Regions from separate parts of the Stenotrophomonas sp. NLF4-10 genome, predicted to be linked through region 4. Evidence: predicted binding sites of a transcription regulator. Region 4 holds the regulator's gene; each other region holds the start of a gene.

Region 1 (5,130 bases), 1.5 Mb from region 4:
GTCAGGTCACGCGAGACCACGATCAGGGTGCCGTCGCGGCCACCTTCCTTCAGGGAACCAAGCTTCATCGGAGCATCCAGTTCTGGAGAGCACAAGTTTCGATTGTAACGAATAGGTAGGTGCGGGGCTTGCCCCGCATGGCACCTCGCCGGGGAAGCCTGCCGGGTCAAGACCCGGCGCTACGGCGGCATCCGGCGGGGCAAGCTGAACGGGCGGTTTTGGTGCCCGTCTCAAACTTCCCCTAGACTATCGCGGTCTGCCAGCGGCCGTCCGTTTCCCTCCGGGAAGGCCGGCGGTGCCGTTCCACCGGCCCCGCCCCTCCCACCCGACGCCATTCGCCATGCATTCCGGCCCGCGCACCGCGCAGGTCGCACCCAGATCCTCGCAGCGCGGTTCACGGGAACGCTCCGAGCCAGCCGGTCGCCTCGACCGGCACCGCCAGCCGCTTCCGGCCGGCGCCTCTATCCTTTGGAGCATCCATGTCGTTCGAAGACCTGGGCCTTGCGCCCTTCCTGCTGCGCGCGCTCGCCGAGCAGGGCTATGAAACCCCCACCCCGGTCCAGCAGCAGGCGATCCCGCTGGTGCTGGAAGGCCACGACCTGCTGGCCGGCGCGCAGACCGGCACCGGCAAGACCGCCGCGTTCGGCCTGCCGCTGCTGCAGCACCTGGCGACCAACCCGCAGGAAGTGCGCAACGGCCCGCGCCGGCCGCGCGCGCTGATCCTCACCCCCACCCGCGAACTGGCCACGCAGGTGCATGACAGCCTGCGCGACTACGGCAAGTACCTGCGCATCCCCAGCACCTGCATCTACGGCGGCGTCGGCATGGGCAACCAGCTGAACGTGCTGCGCCGGGGCGTGGACCTGCTGGTGGCCTGCCCCGGCCGCCTGATCGACCACCTGGAGCGGCGCAGCATCGACCTGTCCGGCATCGAGGTGCTGGTGCTGGACGAGGCCGACCGCATGCTCGACATGGGCTTCTTGCCGTCGATCAAGCGCATCCTCGCCAAGCTGCCCAAGCAGAACCGGCAGACCCTGCTGTTCTCGGCCACCTTCGCCGACCCGATCAAGCAGCTGGCGCTGGAATTCATGCGCAACCCGCGCGAGGTGATGGTCACCCCGCGCAACACCGTGGCCGAGACCATCACCCACCGTGTGCACCCGGTCGACGCCGGGCGCAAGCGCGAACTGCTGCTGCACCTGCTGAGCGCCGATTCGCGCGAGCAGACCCTGGTGTTCGCCAAGACCAAGCACGGCAGCGACAAGCTGGCCACGTTCCTGGACAAGTCCGGCATCAAGACCGCGGCGATCCACGGCAACAAGAGCCAGAACCAGCGCATGCGCGCGCTGGGCGACTTCAAGGCCGGCCGCGTCACCGTGCTGGTGGCCACCGACATCGCCGCGCGCGGCATCGACATCAACGAGCTGCCCAAGGTCATCAACTACGACCTGCCGATGGTGGCCGAGGACTACGTGCACCGCATCGGCCGCACCGGCCGCAACGGCGCCAACGGCCAGGCGGTTTCGCTGGTGGCGCAGGAAGACGCCAAGTACCTGCGCCAGATCGTGCGCCTGCTGGACCGCGACATGGACATCCGCGACGTCGCCGGCTTCGAGCCGCAGACGCCGATCCGCTGGGGCAACAGCGCCCCGGGCAAGGCCGAGCAGCCCGGCGGCGAGCGCCCGCCGCGGCGCGGCAACGGCGCCGGGCGCCCCAATGGCAACCCGCAGGGCCAGCGCCGCGGCGCCCATGCCGGCCAGCCCGGCAAGTCGCGCAGCGAGAACGGTGGCCAGCACCGCGAGCAGCCGGCCGGCGCACCGCGCCGCCGCCGCGGTGGCCGCCGCTCCGGCAGCGCGCCGCGGCCGACCAGCGCGGTCTGAATACCGCGGGGGCCCGGCCCCCGCAGCGCCGCAGGCAGGAAAGGCGGGGGCCGTGCGCTCCCGCCTTTTTGCATGTTCCACCCGCCTATTCACCGACAGGGCCGGCCACCCCGGCCGCTACAATCAACGCATGGACATCTTCAAAGACTTCACCCTGGAAGCGGCGCACCGGCTGCCCAACGTGCCGCCCGGCCACAAGTGCGCGCGCCTGCACGGCCACTCGTTCCGCGTGCGCCTGGAAGTGAGCGGCGAACCGGGCGCCGAAACCGGCTGGGTGATGGACTTCGGCGACATCAAGGCCGCCTTCCTGCCGCTGTACGAGCAGCTCGACCACCACTACCTCAACGACATCCCCGGGCTGGAAAACCCCACCAGCGAACGCCTGTCGATGTGGATCTGGGAACGGCTCAAGCCGGCGCTGCCACAGCTGAGCGCGGTGACCGTGCACGAGACCTGCACCTCCGGCTGCCGCTACCGCGGCGACTGAGGCCGCCAGGCGCTTGCATTCCCGGCCAGCCGTGTTATGTTGCGACGCAACAAAGCTGGAGTTCCGCCATGTCCGCCCGCTTCGACGCCTCCTTCAACGACTACACCCGGCACCTTGCCGCCGCGGCCAATCGCGCCAACCGGCTGGCGCTGGAGAACGCCGAGAGCGCGTTCGGCGTGCAGTTGCGCGCCTTCGAGCGCAACGCCAATGCCACCGCCGGCTTCATCGGCGAACTGTCGCAGGCTGGCGCAGAACTGCCCACGCTGCTGCCCAAGGGCCTGCAGGTGGCGGGCGACAACCTGCAGCGGCTGGGCAATGCCGGCCAGGAAATGCTGGACCTGGGCCTGAAGACCGGCATCGCCATCGGCGAACTGGCGCGGCAACCATTCACCCCGGCACCGGCGCAGCCACGCAAGGCGCGCTGAGGCAACAGACAAGCGATTTGCGCGGTTTCCCTCCCCCGCGCATCCCGGACCCGGCAACGCCCCCGTTGCCGGGTCTTTTTTTGGTTCATTTCCCAACCCCGGGGAGCCATTCCGAGTACACCGCTTCCTCGTAGAGCGGGGCTTGCCCCGCTGGGGTCTTCCCGGTAGAGCCTCAGCGGGGCAAGCCCCGCTCTACCAAGCGCCGCCGCCGTGGCACGCGCAGCTTGCCCATCCCCGCAATCGGAGGCCTGGACAATGGCCGGCGGCGGTTCAAGGCAGTGCCGCGACGGCCGATAATCGGGCATCGTTCACTTTCCTGCCGCCCGTATCCGAACGCCCGTGATGGCCGACAGCCCCGACACTCCGCCGCCCGAACCCGCTGGCCTGGGGCGCATCCTCGCGCGCCGCAAAGCGGCCGCGACGGTACCTGCCAATACCAGCGACCCGCAGTCCGCGGCCCATGCGCCGGAAGCATTGCTGCTGGTCTTCGCCGAAGGCATGGCCGCGCTGCCCGGCGAACTCGGCCAACTGGGGGAACTGCTGCACGGCGCCCATGCCAACCGGGACTGGAAGCGCTACGGCCGGCTGCTGCGGCAGTTGATCGACAAGTACCTGCGCCACCTCGACCTGGAGCATGCACACGCCGGCAACGGCGAAGCCGCGCGCCTGCGCGACATGCTCCGCAACACCCTCGACGCCGTGCTCAGCAGCCTGCTGCTGCAAGCGCCGGAGCTGGAAACGCAGGCGCGGCGCATGGGCGAGGAACTACGCGGCTGGCACGGCGGGCAGCCGCTGGAACCGGTGGAGCAGCACCTGCGCGAGCTGTGCCACCAGGTAGGCGTGCGCAACAACGTGCTGCACGAACAGCATGACCTGCTGCTGAGCCTGTTCGACCTGCTGCTGCAGAACGTCGCCGAACTGATCGACGGCGGCAGTTGGCTGCAGGAGCAGATCGGCGCCATCCGCCAGCTGCTGTCCGGCTCTCTCGACCGTGCCTCGCTGGAACGCACCCGCAACGACCTGCGCGAGGTGATCTACCGGCAAAGCCTGCTCAAGCAGGGCATCGACGAATCCAAGGCGGCGATGCAGGAGCTGATGGTCGACTTCGTCGAGCAGGTCGAGGGCATGGCCGCGCAGACCGGCGAGTACCACGACCGCATCGCCGGCTACGCCGTCGCCGTGCGCCAGACGCGCAACCTCGCCGACCTCGGCCAGCTGCTGCAGGACGTGCTGCAGGACACCGCGCGCCTGCAGGCGCAGGCGCTGCGCGCGCGCGACCACCTGTCCCGCGCCCGTGCCGAAGCCAAGGCCGCCGAGCAGCGCGTGCTGCAGCTGGAACAACAGCTGGAACAGGCCGACAGCCAACTGCGCACCGACCCGCTGACCGGCGCGCTGAACCGCCGCGGGCTGGAAGAGCAGCTCGCGCTGGCCACCGGCAACGCCGATTCGACGTTCAGCGTGGCGCTGCTGGACCTGGACCATTTCAGCCAGATCAACAACGTCCACGGCCACGCCGGCGGAGACCACGCGCTGCGCCACATGGTCGGCACGATACAGGCGCGGCTGGGCAGCCACGGCCAGATCGCCCGGCTCGGCGGCGACGAATTCGTGCTGATCCTGCCGGGCATGGCGCAGGCGCAGGCCGAGTCGCAGCTGCGGCGCCTGCAGGAACTGCTGGCGCAGCGGCCGTTCCTGCATGGCGAACAGCGCGTGCAGGTGCGCTTCAGCGCCGGCGTCGCGCAATGGCAGGCGGGCGAAGCGGCCGACACCCTGCTGCAGCGCGCCGACCATGCGCTGTACGCGGCCAAGCAGGCCGGACGCGACCGGGTGGGTAGCGCGCAATAACGGCGTTCCGCCGCCATCCGCTCTCCACTCCAAGCCCCCTCCGCACTGTCGGGAACCGGTTGCCTACCTGCCGCGCAAACGCTGCACGCCGCCGACCACCGCCAGCACCGCCGCGCCCATCACCATGCCCACCACCACGCTGCCCAGCGCATTGGCCAGCCATGCCAGGTTCGCCGGCGCCAGCCCGACGATGAAGTGGTGCAACGCCGGCAGCGAGTGCACCAGGATGCCGCCGCCAACCAGGAACATCGCCGCGGTGCCGGCGACGGACAGGCCGCGCATCAGCCACGGCGTCGCCAGCAGGATCGCGCGGCCGGCCGCCATTGCGGCGCGGCCCCGGCGCAACAGCCACAGGCCGAGGTCGTCGAGCTTGACGATGCCGGCCACCAGCCCGTAGACGAACGCCGTCATCGCCAGCGCGATGGCCGCCAGCACCAGCACCTGCTGCATGAACGGCTGCTTCGCCACCACGCCCAGCGACAGCACGATGATC
Region 2 (5,130 bases), 350 kb from region 4:
CACCATGCGGCCGTAGTCGCCGGCGAAGCCCGAGGCGTCGATGCGGTAGCCGATGCTGCCCTCGTCATGGCGGGTGGCCATTTCGTTCTGCGCCTGGATGACCGCGCGGATCTGGTCGCGCATGTTCGACTGCGCCCGCAGCAACTGGCCCAGTTCATCGTTGCGGCGCTGGGGGATGACGGTGTCCAGCCGGCCCTGGGCGACGTCGCCGGAGACGCGCACGGCGTCGGCCAACGGGCGCAGCACCATCGCGCGCAGCAGCAGCCACAGGCCGGCGCAGAGCGAGGCGGCGGCGAGCAGCCCGACCAGCGCCACCAGCCCGAGAAGCGAACGCGCCTGCGCGGTCAGCAGGTCGCGCGGCACGTGGATGCCCAGCGCGAAGCGCCGGTTGTTCTCGCCCACGCGCAGTGGTGCGTAGACCTTCACCATGCCGTTGGCGTCGGCACTGAAGTCGGTGTAGAGCTTGTCTTCGGCGGTGGCGGCCAGGATCGCCTTGGTGGTGGCGTCCTCGCGCTTCTTGCCGATCTGGCCGGCATCCGGCGAGCCCACCACCGTGCCCATCGGCGACAGCAGTTCGGCGTGGCCCGCGCCCATCGGCTTGAGCTGCGACACGCGCTGCTGCAACCGGGAAAGCTCGAAGTCGGAGGTGACCACGCCCAGCACCTCGTCGCCTTCCATGATCGGGATGGCGATGGTGGTCAGCAGCAGGGTCCTGCCGCCGACCTCGTACGGGTAGGGCTCGATGATGACCGGCTTCTTCAGGGTCTTGGGGGTGACGTACCACGCGCCCAGCTCGGGGTCGTCGTAGTCGCGCAGCGGCTCGCTGACCAGTTCGTCGCCGACCCGCGCCCAGTAGCTCATGAAGCGCCCGGTATCGTCGTGCGACGGGGCGTTGACGAACTCGGCGTCCTTGCCGTCGAACGCCTCGGGTTCGAACAGCACGCAGGTGCCTGCGCGTTCGGGGTGCGCCACCAGTTGCTGCTTGAGGGTCTGGTCCACGGTGGCGCGGCTGATCTGGCCGCGCTGGACCAGCAGGCTCTCGGCCAGCGTCTGCGTCGCGTCGTAGGTCTGGCTCATCTCGATGGCCATGCGCTGCGCCTCGAACTGGGCCAGGTTCTCCAGCGTGGCCTGCGAGGAGGCCAGCAGCGCGCGGCTGCTCTTCCAGTAACTGATGGCGGCGGTGAGGCCGAAGGCGGCCAGGGCGATCAGGGCGATGCCCAGCATCAGGCGGGAGGCGACGCTGCTCTTCTGCTCGCTGGAGGCGGGGCGGCGGGGCGGTGTGGACATGGCGGAGCCGATGGCGGTGGTATCCCCCGCATCATCGGCTTTGGAGGCTGATTCTTGAGGGTGGTTTCAACTGTCACCGGTGACGAAAATCGCAGGAGCGACGCCAGTCGCGACCGGGCTTTGTCGGCAATACCCCGGTCGCGACTGGCGTCGCTCCTGCATGAAAACTTCCCGGGGGATCAGAATTCCTGCCAGTCGCCTTCGTCGCGCGCGGCCGGTTCTATGGCTGCCGCGGGCTTGGGTTTGGATGGAGTGGCGGCTACCGGCTTCGGCACGGGTTTCGGGCTGGCCGGTGGCGGCGCGTTGCCGATGCGGAACACGGCCACCGCTTCGGTCAGCTGGTTGGCCTGTTCCTCCATCGAACGCGCGGCGGCGGTGGCTTCCTCGACCAGCGCGGCGTTCTGCTGGGTGGTCTCGTCCATCTGCACGACGGTCTGGTTGACCTGTTCGATGCCGGCGCTCTGCTCCTGCGAGGCGGCGGAGATCTCGGCCATGATGTCGGTCACGCGCTGCACCGAGGTGACGATCTCGCCCATCGTGCTGCCGGCCTGGTGCACCAGCTGCGAGCCGTCGGCGACCTTGCCGACCGAATCCTCGATCAGGCCCTTGATCTCCTTGGCGGCGCCGGCCGAACGCTGGGCCAGCGTGCGCACTTCGGAGGCGACCACGGCGAAGCCACGACCCTGCTCGCCGGCACGCGCGGCTTCCACCGCGGCGTTGAGCGCAAGGATATTGGTCTGGAAGGCGATGCCGTCGATGACGCTGATGATGTCGGCGATCTTCTTCGACGAGGCTTCGATGGCCGACATGGTGGTGACGACCTGGCCGACGATCTCGCCACCCTGCGAGGCCACGCCATGTGCGCCCTGCGCCAGTTGGTTGGCCTGTCGCGCATGTTCGGCGTTCTGGCGCACGGTGGAGGTCAGTTCCTCCATCGAGGCGGCGGTTTCTTCGAGGTTGGCGGCCTGCTGCTCGGTACGGCGCGACAGGTCGTTGTTGCCCTGCGCGATTTCGGAGGCGGCCAGGTTGATGCTGGATGCGGCGCTCTGGATGCGGCCGACGATGCCGGTGAGGTGTTCGATGGTGGCATTGGTGTCGGCGGCGAGTTCGCCGAAACGGCCCGGCAGCTTGTCGTCGCTGCGCCGCGACAGGTCGCCCTCGGCCACGGCGGACATGGTCCTGCCGATTTCGGAGATGCCGTGGTCGGCGGTGACCATCAGGTTGTTGAGGGCGTCGATCAGTTCGGCATAGACGAACTGGAAGCGGCCGGCGTCGCCGCGCTGGCCGAAATCGCCGGCCACGGCGGCGTCCACCAGCTTCTTGAGCTCGTGGTTGACGCTGAGCAGGCTGGCCTTGACCGCGTCCACCGCGGCGGTGGCCTGCGCCTTCTGCCCGGGAAAGCGGGCCACGTCGCGCGACAGGTCGCCGCGACCGTAGGCGGCCACCACGTCCAGGATCTGCGCGGTGTCTTCCAGGTGGGCGCCGACCAGCGTGTTGATGCCCTCGGCCATGTTGCCGTAGGCGCCGGGGAAGCGCTCGGCGTCGATGCGATGGTCGATGTTGCCGGCGGCGTGTTCGCTGGCCATGCGCGTCTGCGCGGCGGCGAATTCGCCGAGGGTGGCGACCATGCCGCGCATGGCGCGGGCCAAGGTGCCGATCTCGCTGGCGTCGTCGTGGCTGATTTTGCGTTCGAGGTCGCCGCGCGCGACCGCGTTGGCCAGGTCCACCACGTCGTGCAGCGGGCGCACGATCGAGCGGCTGGTGCCGACGGCCGCCGTCGCCGCCAGCAGCAGGGCGACGATGGCCAGCACCGAGATCGCCAGCAGGCTGAAGCGGTAGCTCTGCTCCTGCGCGTCCACCGACTGGTCGAGCAGCCGGATGTTGTGCTCCACCAGTTCGGTCAGCTTGTCGGCGGTGGCCTGGCGCAGGTCGGCGGCGGCCTTGGCCGGTTCCATGTCGCCGACTTCGAGGGCGGCGACCAGGGCCTTGCTGTTGTCGAAGTAGCGGTCTGCGCGCGCCATGACCTCGCCGTACAGGGCGCGGTCGCGGGGATCGCTGATCTTGCGTTCGTAGGCCTTGGCCAGGGTGAAGAATTCCTGGCTGCCCTGTTCCAGCTCGGCGGCGTATTCGGCGCGCTTGGCCTCGTCGTCGACGCTGGCCACCAGGCCGCGCTCGCTGACCCGGTATTCGGCCAGCATGGTGGACAGCCGGCCCAGGTCGCGGATCGCCGGCACCGAGTCGGTGGTGACCTTGCGCGCCATCTTCTGGGTGTTGCCCATGCGCTGGGCGGCGAATCCGCCGGTGATCAGGATCAGCAGGGCCAGCGCGGAGAAGCCGATGGCAAGGCGCTTGCCGATGGAAAGATTCTGGAACATGGGAACTCCGGGCAACAATGGAATCGCGGCTGGGACGGCCGCTGCGCGGACGGGAAGACGCAGCGGTGACGGTTGCCCGGCGCGGACGGTACGAGCCCGGCGCCGGGCTTTTGACAACTAGCGGCGATGCCGGGGAAACCTTGAGCCGGGAAGCGCCGGCGGCCGTCAATGCCTCAGAAGTACAGCTGCGCCCGCAACTGCAGGATTTCCGGTTGCACGTGGTTGCCGCCGCGGCGGGCGTCGGCGCGGATGTAGTTGGCCTGGAACTTCAGGTGGCTGCCGAGGTACCAGTTGGCGCCCAGCGTCCAGTTCGACTCGCGGCCGCCGTCGATGCCGGCGTCGTCCAGGTCGATGTGGCTGTAGCGGGCCAGCAGTTCCACCGCGCCGTATTTGCCGGTGGCCTTGGGATTGGCGACGTTGCCGCCGCCGTAGCTGCGCGACTGGCCGGTGAGCAGCCAGCTGCCGAGCAGGTACCAGCCGTCGCCGCGGTAGTCGGGCAGGGCGTGGCGGTGGGTGGTCTGGCGCAGGTATTCGCCCTGCAGCGACCACGGGCCTTCGATCCACAGCGCTTCCAGGCCGTGGCGGTCGATGCGACCGACGTCGCGCAGGGGGCCCGAATCGACCAGCCGGGTGCCGGTCAGCGAGGCCTCGGGCTTGGCCCGCCAGCGCACGTTGGGGGCGATTTCCACGCCCAGTCCATTGGTTTCGGCATGGGGGTGCTCGCGGGTGGCGGAGGCGCCCAGGTGCAGCACGCGGGTGCTTTCCTTCCACGGGGTCCACGCCAGCCGCACGGCCTGGCTGTCGCCGCGGTTGTTGCCTTGCAGGTCGTGGCCGTAGGCGCCGGCGTTGAGCAGCCAGCGCGGCCGTTCCAGCGCCCAGCTGATGCCGATGCGGCGGCCCTCGTAGAACGCCTGCGTGGGCAGGCTGTTTTCCATGAAGGCGCCGTTGCGGGTGGCGGTGTTGCCCTCGAAGCCCAGCGGCAGCTTCATCTGGCCGATGCGCCACTTGCCGATGTCGCGGCCGGTCAGGCCCTTGCCGTCCAGCCGCAGCGCCACGTCCATCCAAGTGTCGGACTGGAAATCGTAGGCGGCGGTGAAGTCGTACAGGCCCTTGCGCTTGAGCGCGACGCCGAATTCCTTGCGGCGCCAGTCGTGGTCGTTTTCCAGCGCGCTGCCGTCGGCGTCGAAGTGGTTGACGTCCCAGGCGAAGTTGCCGGCGAGCGCGACCTCGGTGCCGTTGGCGAAGGTCAGCTTCGGTGGCCATGCGCTGGCCTGCGTCTCGGCGAACACCGGGGCGGCGAGGGCGAGCAGGGCGAGTGGGGCGATGCGTTTCATGCGAGTGTCCTTGGATTCAAAGACTCATTACCCAACAGGGCGCGAGGTGAATGCCCCTCTCCCCTGGGGAGAGGGGTTGGGGCGAAGCCCTCGTGCGGCTTGATTCAAACAGCGGTATCCCGGTTGTCTTCCCC
Region 3 (5,130 bases), 1.1 Mb from region 4:
GACGCTCCAGCGCCCGCCTCCGGGCCGGCGCCTTCCGGCACCGCCGGCACGCTGCCGGCCGGGCGGAAGGCCAGCATGCGCAGCACGGTCATTTCGAAACCGGCGCGCGGGCTCGGCGCCAGATGCAGGTCGCGGCGGCCGCCCAGGGCCATCTGGTACCACAGCTGCACCACTTCCGGGCGCAGGCGCGGCGCGAACGCCACCGCGTCGATGCCGTCGCCCGGCACCAAAGCGCCCGGCACCAGTTGCTGCACCTGGATGCGGTGCAGCGCCTCGGCCAGCGCATCGAGCACACCGCTCCAGTCCGGCGAGAAATCGGCCAGCGCGGCCACCACCTGCAACAGCCGCGCGCCATCACCCGCGGCCAGCGCATCGAGCATCGCCGCCACCTGGGTACGGTCCACGGTGCCGAGCATCGCCCGCACCACCTCGTCGCCCAGCACGCCGCCGGCATAGGCGATGGCCTGGTCCAGCAGCGACAGGCCGTCGCGCAGCGAGCCATCGGCGCCGCGCGCCAGCTGCGCGATGGCACCGTCCTCGAACTCGATCTGCTCGGCAGTGAGGATCCGGGTCATCTGCCCGCGGATCTGTTCCTCGTCCAGCCGCTTCAGGTTGAACTGCAGGCAGCGCGACAGCACGGTCACCGGCAGCTTCTGCGGGTCGGTGGTGGCCAGCAGGAACTTCACGTGCTCCGGCGGCTCCTCCAGCGTCTTCAGCAGCGCGTTGAACGCCGCCTTGGACAGCATGTGCACCTCGTCGATCAGGTACACCTTGTACTTGCCGCGCGAGGGCATGTACTGGGCGTTCTCGATCACCTCGCGCACGTCGTCCACGCCGGTGTTGGAGGCCGCGTCGATCTCCAGCAGGTCGATGTAGCGGCCGGCGTCGATGTCCAGGCAGGCCGCGCACTGGCCGCAGGGGTCGGCACTGGTGCCGTGCTCGCAGTTCAGCGACTTGGCGAAGATGCGGGCGATGGTGGTCTTGCCGACGCCGCGGGTGCCGGTGAACAGGAAGGCATGGTGGACGCGGCCGCTGTCCAGCGCGTTGCTCAGCGCGCGGACCACGTGTTCCTGCCCCACCAGCTCGGCGAAACGCTTGGGGCGCCACTTGCGGGCGAGGACGAGGTAGGACATCAGGCAACCGTCTTCATCTGGACCGTCATTGTGCCGGTGCCGGCCGGCCGGTGCCACACCCGCGCCGCCGGCCCGGTTAAAGATCCGGCCGCCGGGGGCGATATCTCCAGCAACGGGGCCGGCATTGCCGCCCAGCCTTGTGCTGACTGCGCTCCGGCAACATTCCAGAGGTTGGACCAATGCAAGTTCGCCGAACGGGTTTGAAATCGGTGGTGGCGCGTACCGCGCTGGTGCTGGGACTGGTGGCCGCGGCCTGCTTCGCCGGCGCGGCGTGGCTGATCCAGCAGAAGGCGGCGGCGGTGCAGGAGGCGGCCGCCCTGAACGAGCTGGAGCACCTGGCCCAGGCCGAGGCCGCCAAGGTCCGCGGCGACGCCACCGAGACCCTGTCGCGCGTGCGCGGCCTGGCCGACGCCACCGAGGCGCTGATGGCCCGCGGCGACGCCAGCCGCGGCGAGGTGTCCGCACTCACCCGGCGCTTCACCGCCGCGGACGCGGCGGTGCTGGGCTACTGGCTGGAATTCGAGCCCAATGGCTACGACGGCCGCGACGCCGAGTTCGCCCGCAGTTGGCCCGAGGGCGAACCCGAGGGCGACGAACTGCAGGCCTTCATCGCCGGACTGGACCCCGACCAGCAGGTCAGCAGCGACGCCGGCCGCATCTCCATCTACTGGACCCGCCAGGGCGACGCCGAACCGGCGTTGCAGGACACCGTCGGCAGCAGCAACGAGATCAAGATCGACGGCCCCGACGCCGAGAAGTACTACGTGGCGGTGAAGGAGCGCGGCGACGAGCTGATGTTCGAGCCGTACCTGGACGACGTGGGTACCACCAAGGTGCTGATGACCAGCCTGATGGTGCCGATCAAGCTGGACGGCCAGTTCCACGGCGTGGCCGGCGCCGACATCGCCCTGTCCGCCATCCAGGCCAACCTCGCCAAGGTGCGCCCCTACCAGCGCGGCGTGGTGCGCCTGCTCTCGCCCACCGGCGCCGTGCTCGCCGCGCCGGAGCAGCAGAGCCTGGGCAAACCGTTCGCCCCGGACCTGGCGCCGCTGCTGGCGCGGCTGGCCAAGGGCGAAATCGTCCACCAGCGCACCGTCGACGCCAGCGTCGGCGGCGAGGTCTTCCGCGTCTACGTGCCGATCACCGTCGGCCATGCCCCGGACGCCTTCGCGCTGATGGTCTCGGCCCCGGTCGATGTGGTGATGGCCGGTGTGGTGCAGATCCGCAACCGGGTAATCTGGGTCGGCGTGGCCAGCGTGCTGGCGCTGGTGACGGTGGTCGTGCTGCTGCTGCGGCAGCTGGTCGGCACCCCGCTGCGCGGCATCGTGCAGGGCGTGGACGCGGTGGCCGCCGGGCAACTGGACTACCCCATCGCCGCCGGTGGCGACGACGAAGTGGGACAAGTCTCGCGCGCCCTGCGCAAGATGCAGGCCGACCTGAAGGCGCGGCTGGACGCCGAGCGCCGCATCGCCGCGGAGAACCTGCGCGTGCGCATCGCCTTGGACAATGCCGGCACCGCGATGCTGATCGCCGATGCCGGCGGCCGCGTCGCCTATGCCAACCCGGCGATGCGGCAACTGCTGGCGCAGCACCGCGCCGAACTGGCCCGGCACCTGCCCGATGCCGATCTCGAGCATCTTGAGGAACAACCGCTGGCACAGCTGCAGCCCGACGGTGGCGACGCGCTGGCCCACATCGAAGGCATCGTGCAGCGCGAACTGGCCTTCGGCAGCGCCGTGTTCGCGCAGACCGCCGCACCGGTGGTTGCCGGCGACGGCCAACGGCTGGGCGTGGTGGTGGAATGGCGCGACCGCAGCCAGGAAGTGGCGGTGGAGGCCGAAGTGGGCAGCGTCATCGACGCCGCCGCCGACGGCGACCTGTCCCGGCGCATCGGCCGCGACGGCAAGACCGGTTTCTTCCGCCGCCTGGCCGACGGCGTCAACGGCATGCTCGACGCCAACGCCGGCACCATCGGCGACGTGCAGCGCGTGCTCGGCGCGCTGGCGCAGGGCGACCTCACCCAGCGCATCACCGCCGACTACCGCGGCGTGTTCGGGCAGATGCGCGACGACACCAACGCCACCGTGGAGCGCCTGACCGGCATCATGCAGGGCGTGCGCGGCGCGGTGGACGCCATCGGCACCGCCGCCCACGACATCACCGCCGGCAACAACGACCTGGCCGCCCGCTCCGAGCAGCAGGCCGCCAACCTCGAGGAAACCGCCGCGTCGATGGAAGAGCTCACCTCCACCGTGCGCAACAACGCCACCACCTCGCAGCAGGCGCGGCAGCTGGCCACCGGCGCGGCCGACATCGCCGGCCGCGGCGGCGCGCTGGTCGGGCAGGTGGTCGAGCAGATGGACGGCATCAGCCACGCCTCGCGGCAGATCGAAAGCATCATCGGCGTGATCGACGGCATCGCCTTCCAGACCAACATCCTCGCCCTGAACGCCGCGGTGGAAGCCGCCCGCGCCGGCGAGCAGGGCCGCGGCTTCGCCGTGGTCGCCAGCGAAGTGCGCCTGCTGGCGCAGCGCTCGGGCGAGGCCGCGCGGCAGATCAAGGGCCTGATCGGCGACTCGGTGCAGCGCGTGGGCCAGGGCGCGGCGCTGGTCGGCGACGCCGGCGACACCATGCGCGAGATCATCGCCTCGGTGCAGCGCGTCAGCGACCTGATGGCCGAGATCGCCGCCGCCTCGCAGGAACAGAGCGCCGGCATCGAGCAGGTCAACCAGACCATCGTGCAGATGGACGGCGCCACCCAGCAGAACGCGGCGATGGTGGAGGAAGCCAGCGCCGCGGCCCGCTCGCTGCAGGAGCAGGCCGACGAACTGGCGCAGATGGTGGCGGTGTTCCGGCTGGCCTGAACAGGCCGCCGCCACCGGGCGGCGCACGGAGGCGGACTGCCGCCCGACTCCGCGTTCCCGACTTGTGGCCGCCGTCCCGCCCCTATAGAATTCCCGCCCTTGCCACCGCCCAAAGTGGCGGCAAGTCCTGGAGAGGTGTCCGAGTGGTTGAAGGAGCACGCCTGGAAAGTGTGTAAGCGTCTAAACCGCGCTTCGGGGGTTCGAATCCCCCTCTCTCCGCCAGATTACGCAAACCCCTGTTTACGCAGGGGTTTTTTGTTGGCGTAAGGATTGGGCTACAGAGACGCAAGGTGGGACACATGACGCCTATGCGCATCCCTCATCATCTCTCCCGTGCACCAACCGGTCTCTGGTCGTTTCGGCAACGGGTGCCCGTCGATCTCCAGTCAGTCGTGGGCCGGCAGACCTTCAAGCGCACCCTGCAAACCTGCGACATGCAAAGACGCGCGGATGCGCGCGTTGGTGTTGGCGGCCGGTTAACCATCCAATTCTATAAAGCAAGCTTCATCGGCCAGCGCTTTCATAGGCCGCCCATGGTCATCCGCGGCCCTTGCTCCTGCTGGACGGTTTGCTGCTGCGTCTGCTCCAGTGCTTGCTGACGGACCTGGTCCTGCTTGATGAACTCGGCCTGCTGCAGGTTCTGCTGCGCAGGCTCCTGCGCGGCCTGATGGCCATCGACATGCGCATGGAAGAGCGGCCCCTTGTCCATCCCGTACGGGGCGTAAACCGCAAACACGTTGTGCGCCCCGTCCTTCCCCAAGCCGCCGGTGACCGCATCTACTCGTCTGATGAGGGGGTCGTTCACTTGCTGCTTGTAGAGCGACGCCGCCACGTTCTTGGACTCCTCCTCGGTCCAGTTGCCGGTGCCCTTCACCCAACCAGGGTTCTACCCCGAAATCACGGACGGTTGTGAAAGAGCTTGGAACTCCCGATCGCGCCTGGCGACTCTTCGCCGCATCCTCGGGTTATGGAACCGCTCGACGTATTCGAACACATCAGTCTTCGCTGCATCGAGTGTCAGGTACTTCGTGCGGTAGATCCGCTCGCGCTTGAGCACGCCGAAAAACCCTTCGCAGGCCGCGTTGTCGCCGCAGTGTCCCACCGCGCTCATCGAACAGACCAGGCCGTTTCTC
Region 4 (5,130 bases):
TCGAGCAGGGCCTCGAATTCGTCTTCGTCGATCAGGTCGCCGTCGGCCGCGGCGGCGGCCACCGGGGCGGCGGCCGGGACCGCGTCGACGTCGAACAGGGCGATCAGCGCCGGCGGCGCGTGCTCCGGTTCGGTGCCGGCGGAAACGGCGTCGAGCATGGCCTGCAGCCAGTCCAGCGACTGCTGCGCGGCGTCGAAGTGGTGCGCCTGCAATACCGCCTTGCCCGAGCGCGCCATGCCCAGGGTTTCCTCGGCGGCGTGGCACAGTTCGACCATCGCGTTGATGCCGAGGAAGCCGGCGCCGCCCTTGAGCGTGTGGAAGCCACGGAACACCGCGTTGAGCTGGTCGCCGTCCTGCGGCGCCTGCTCCAGCGTCACCAGCTGCTCGCCGAGGCGGTCCAGAATTTCCTGGGCCTCGAGGATGAAGTCGGCGGCGATGTCCTCGTCGAAGGCGCTCATGGCGTCACAGCCCCAGGTCGGAGAGCAGGTCGTCGGCGTCGTTCTGGGAAACGGCGTGGCGGTCCAGCCCGGTGACGGCGGGGCCGGCCAGGCCGTCGCGGCTCTCGTTTTCCGGCGGCGGCAGGCCGAGCGCGCCGAAGCCCTCGTGCACGCGGCGGACGATGCCGACCACGCGGCGGATGATCTGCCCGGTCAGGTCCTGGTAGCTCTGGGTCAGGGCGATCTCGGTCAGGTTGTGGCGGATGCGGTCCAGCACCTGCTGCTGTTCCTCGGCCGGCAGCGCGCCTTCGTGCAGGTGCGCGGTCAGGGTGCGGCATTCCTCGGCCAGGTCGAGGGTGCGGTGGGTGGCCTTTTCGGTCATCTCCACCACGTGGTCCAGGCGCGCGCAGGCATCGGTCAGCTCGCCGGCCTCGGACGGCAGCGTCGGCAGTTCGCCCAGCGCCTTGCCCAGCTCGCGCGCCAGCCGGCCGAGCCCGGCCACCATCGGTTTCTCGCGCGCCGCGGCAAGGGCGTCAATTTCCCGGCGCCAGCCGGTTTCGTCGCCGCTTTCCAGTGCCGTCAGCGCGTCCTGCAGGCGTTGCGCCAGCAGGGCCCTTTCGTTTGCGGTGCCCGCGGAGGCGTTCATCAGGCGCTGGCCCCCAGCCGCTCGAAGATCTTGCCCAGCTTCTCCTGCAGGGTCTGCGCGGTGAACGGCTTGATGATGTAGCCGTTCACGCCGTTCTGCGCGGCCTCGATGATCTGCTCGCGCTTGGCCTCGGCGGTGACCATCAGCACCGGCAGGGTCTTGAGCCGGACATCGGCGCGGATCGCCTTGAGCAGCTCGATGCCGGTCATCACCGGCATGTTCCAGTCGGTGACCACGAAATCGAACGGCTGGCTGTTGAGCAGCGCCAGCGCGGCGTGACCGTCCTCGGCTTCGGCGGTGTTGGTGAAGCCCAGGTCGCCCAGCAGGTTCTTGACGATGCGCCGCATGGTCGAGAAGTCGTCGACGATCAGGATCCGCATGTTCTTGTTCAAAAGGTGTTCCTCTTCATGGTTCGTCGAGGCCGGCGTCGGCCGCCTCGAAAATCTTCAGCCGGCCGCGCAGGCGCAGCATGGCCTGGCCGTGGATCTGGCAGACGCGCGACTCGCTCACGCCGAGCACCGCGCCGATCTCCTTCAGGTTCAGTTCCTGCTCGTAGTACAGCGACAGCACCAGCTGCTCGCGTTCGGGCAGCACGGCGATGGCCTTGCCCAGCTCCTCGCCGAACTGGCTGCGTTCGAGCATCTGCTGCGGGGTCGGGCCGCCGCTGGTCGGGGTGTCCAGTTCGCCCTGGTCCTCGATGCGCGATTCCAGGCTCAGCACCTGGCCGCGCGCGGCGTCCTCGATCAGCCGCAGGTAGTCCGGCAGCGGCATCTCCATCGCCTCGGCCACTTCGCTGGCGCTGGCGGCGCGGCCGGTTTCCTGCTCCAGCCGGCGGATGGTGGCGGCGGCGTCGCGGGCGCGGCGGTGCACCGAGCGCGGCACCCAGTCGCCACGGCGGATCTCGTCGATCATCGAGCCGCGGATGCGGATCGAGGCATAGGTTTCGAAGGAGGCGCCCTGTTCGGCGTCGTAGCTGCGCGAGGCCTCGATCAGGCCCATCATGCCGGCCTGGATCAGGTCGTCGATCTCGACGCTGGCCGGCAGCCGCGCGGCCAGGTGGTGGGCGATGCGCCGCACCAGGTCCGAGTGGCGGACGATGACGTCGTTGGCGCTGGCGCGCTGCACTTCGCGGTAGTGGGCGGCGGCCGCGGGTTTCATGTGGCCACCCCGCGCTGCTGCAGGATGCGCTCGAGGAAGAACTCGACGCCGCCGCGCGGCTCGGTGGGCGCCTGCCAGCGCGCGGTGCGGCGGGCGATCTCCTGGATGGCCTGCGCCGCCGGCGAGGCCGGGTACAGCTTGACCACCGGCTGCTGGCGCTGCACCGACAGCCGCAGCCAGTCGTCCTGCGGCACGCAGCCCAGGTAGTTCAGCGAGACGTCGGCGAGGAACTTGTCGCAGACCCGCACCAGCTTCTCGTACAGCACGCGGCCCTCGTTGGGGTCGCGCACCATGTTGGCCACCACCTGCATGCGGTCCACGCCGCGCTCGCGCGAAAGCACCTTGATCAGCGCGTAGGCGTCGGTGATGGACGCTGGTTCGTCGCAGACCACCACCACGGTGTCCTGCGCGGCCTGGCAGAAGGTCAGCACGCTGTCGGTGATGCCGGCGGCGGTGTCGATGATCATCACGTCCAAGTCGCGTTCCAGCTCGGAGAACACGTTGACCAGGCCGACGTGCTCGGCCGGCTGCAGCTCGGCCATGTGCCGGCGGCCGGATGCGGCCGGCACCACCAGCACGCCGCCGGGGCCTTCGATGATCACTTCTTCCAGCGTGCAGCGGCCGGCGACCAGGTCGGCCAGGGTGTTCTTCGGCTGCAGGCCGAGGATGACGTCGATGTTGGCCAGGCCCAGGTCGGCGTCCAGCAGCAGGGTGCGCTTGCCCATGCCGGCCAGCGCCACGGCCAGGTTGGCCGAGACGTTGGTCTTGCCCACGCCGCCCTTGCCGCCGGTCACCGCGATGGTGCGCACCGGCCCGGCCGGCTGCAGGCGGGTGGCCGACAGCGGGAAGGCGTTGGTCAGTTTGGCGTATTCACGCGACGGCATCGGTCAACTCCGGAGTACTGCATGGCATATCGGCCGCTCGGCGCAAATCTTCAAGGCGAAGTACCAGATTGGCCGCCGAGGCCCGGTGCAGATCTTCCGGCACATCCTGCCCATCCGTCACCCACGTGATCGGCAAATGGTGATCCACTGCCACCGAAAGCGCCGAACCCAGCCGCCCGGTCTCGTCCAGCTTGGTCAGCACCAGCCCCTGCGGGTTGGCTGCGCCGAAGCGGCGCACCACCTCGTCCATGTCCTGGAAGCCGGTGTTGGCCGGCAACACCAGCAGGGTACGGATCTGCCCGGCCGCGCGCAGCCACTGCAGCTGGGCGGTGAGGGCGCGGTCGCGCTGGCCGAGGCCGGCGGTGTCGATCAGCACCAGTTTGTAGTCGGCCAGCCGCTCCAGCAACTGGTTCAGGTTGGTGCCGCTGTGGGCCTCGTGCACGGCAATGCCGAGCTGGCGGCCGAAGCCGTACAGCTGCTCGCGGGCGCCGATGCGCTGGGTGTCGGTGGTGACCAGGGCTACGTCGCGCGGGGCGTGGGTTTCGGCGAAGCGCGAGGCCAGCTTGGCGATGGTGGTGGTCTTGCCGGCGCCGGTGGGGCCGACCAGGGCGATGACGCCGCCGGTCTCGATCGGGTCGGCCGGGGTGATCGGCAGCTTCTTCGAGATCAGCCCCAGCATCAGGCCACGGGCGCGCGCCGGGTCGGTGTCGGCCGGGATCTGCATCGCCACGTCGCGGGCCAGGCCGGCGTCGAAGCCGTATTCGTCCATCAGGTCCAGGGCGCTGGCGCGCACCGGGTTGCCGCGCAGGCGCTCGTCGTTGAGGCGGTGCATCTCGCGCTCGATCAGCTGGCGCATGCCGGTCATTTCCTGGCGCAGCTGGGTCAGCTGCTCGTCGTCGCGCGGGGCGCTGGCGACCACGCTCAGCGCCGGGGCGGCAGGCCCCGGCATCTGCACCGGCGCCAATTCTGGTTGGACCGGCTGGACCGGCGCGATAGCCAACGGGGCGGGTGCGGGCTCTTCCAGCGGCGGGTCGATGACGAAGCGGGCGCGGTTGACCGGCGCAGGCGCCGGTGCCGCCGCGACGGTTTCCCGCGGCGGCAGGGCCGTGGCGGCCTCGGCGTTGCCGAGGAAGTTGGCGAACACCTGCTCCGGCACCGTCGCGGCCGGGGCCTTCGGCTGCGGCCGCGGCTGGGCCGGGAAGCGGCTGCCCGGGGCCAGCTCCAGGCTGCTGTCGATGGAGCGGCCGGTGGCACCCACCGCCGAGCGCGCCAGTTCGGCCACCGCCGAGGTGGTGGCGGCCACCGGCTCGGCTTCGGTTTCCGGGGCCCTGCGGCGGGTGACCGCGGCGATGATGGCTTCGGCGGCGCTGCGCGGCTTGGGCGCGGCGGCCGGGGCCGGGCGCGCGGCTTCCAGGGCGCGCTGCACCACGGACTCGTCGTAATGGGCGGCCGCCACGATCTCGACGCCTTCCTCGATGCGCCGGTTGGAGAGGATCACGGCATCGGGGCCATGTTCCTTGCGCACCAGGTTCATGGCGGTGCGCATGTCGGCGGCGACGAAACGTTTGATCTTCATGCTGGCGGCTCGGGAATCGGAATGGGGGGGCAGGGAAGGAGCGGGGGCAGTGGCGGTGTCGTGCATGGCGGTGCGTGCTCCTTACGTGCTTCGTGGCAGTGGCGGTTTTCCGTCGCCGGTGCCGGTTGCCAGGAGCCTTCAGCTGATCGTGCCGACCAGTTTCAGGCGCTTGTCTTCCGGTACCTCGCTGTAGGCCAGCACCGACAGCGAGGGGACGCTGTGGCGGACCATGCGCGCGAGCGCGGCGCGGACCGGGCCCGGTACCAGCACCACGGCCGGCTCGTTGCGCGCCTCCTGCTTGCCGACGCAGTCGGCAAGACTCTGGTGGAGGCGCTCGGCGAGACCGGGTTCCAGCGCGGCACCGTTGCCCTGCGTTGATTCCTGCAAGACCCGTTCCAGTTGCGGGTTGAGGGTGAACACCGGCAGCTC

What was found. Region 4 encodes FliA, which starts transcription of late flagellar genes. Its sites were predicted from a motif close to TAAAGTTTNNCNNNCNNNGGCCGATAA; they were not measured.
Region 1: MIC98_RS16515 (GGDEF domain-containing protein) is a predicted target of FliA. The motif match lies at 3,063-3,089, and genes of this name have one in related genera.
Region 2: MIC98_RS10845 (methyl-accepting chemotaxis protein) is a predicted target of FliA. The motif match lies at 3,780-3,806, and genes of this name have one in related genera.
Region 3: MIC98_RS17070 (methyl-accepting chemotaxis protein) is a predicted target of FliA. The motif match lies at 1,211-1,237, and genes of this name have one in related genera.

The regions. Positions count from the first base shown of each region.
Region 1 covers NZ_JAKSEE010000003.1:3,480,276-3,485,405, forward strand. The annotation lists gene MIC98_RS16495 (fumarylacetoacetate hydrolase family protein) at 1-68, opposite strand, end outside; gene MIC98_RS16500 (DEAD/DEAH box helicase) at 480-1,880, shown strand; gene queD (6-carboxytetrahydropterin synthase QueD) at 2,011-2,367, shown strand; gene MIC98_RS16510 (phasin family protein) at 2,436-2,792, shown strand; gene MIC98_RS16515 (GGDEF domain-containing protein) at 3,135-4,637, shown strand; gene MIC98_RS16520 (DUF808 domain-containing protein) at 4,701-5,130, opposite strand, start outside.
Region 2 covers NZ_JAKSEE010000003.1:2,290,659-2,295,788, reverse strand. The annotation lists gene MIC98_RS10850 (methyl-accepting chemotaxis protein) at 1-1,287, opposite strand, end outside; gene MIC98_RS10845 (methyl-accepting chemotaxis protein) at 1,467-3,662, opposite strand; gene MIC98_RS10840 (porin) at 3,836-4,996, opposite strand.
Region 3 covers NZ_JAKSEE010000003.1:3,051,834-3,056,963, forward strand. The annotation lists gene dnaX (DNA polymerase III subunit gamma/tau) at 1-1,133, opposite strand, end outside; gene MIC98_RS17070 (methyl-accepting chemotaxis protein) at 1,313-3,997, shown strand; tRNA gene MIC98_RS14450 (tRNA-Ser) at 4,127-4,219, shown strand; partial or broken gene MIC98_RS14455 (DUF6538 domain-containing protein) at 4,306-4,434, shown strand; gene MIC98_RS14460 (XVIPCD domain-containing protein) at 4,518-4,871, opposite strand; one part of gene MIC98_RS14465 (IS3 family transposase) at 4,884-5,130, opposite strand, start outside.
Region 4 covers NZ_JAKSEE010000003.1:1,944,875-1,950,004, forward strand. The annotation lists gene MIC98_RS09115 (chemotaxis protein CheA) at 1-458, opposite strand, end outside; gene MIC98_RS09120 (protein phosphatase CheZ) at 463-1,083, opposite strand; gene cheY (chemotaxis response regulator CheY) at 1,083-1,475, opposite strand; gene MIC98_RS09130 (RNA polymerase sigma factor FliA) at 1,489-2,241, opposite strand; gene MIC98_RS09135 (MinD/ParA family protein) at 2,238-3,125, opposite strand; gene flhF (flagellar biosynthesis protein FlhF) at 3,112-4,701, opposite strand; gene flhA (flagellar biosynthesis protein FlhA) at 4,840-5,130, opposite strand, start outside.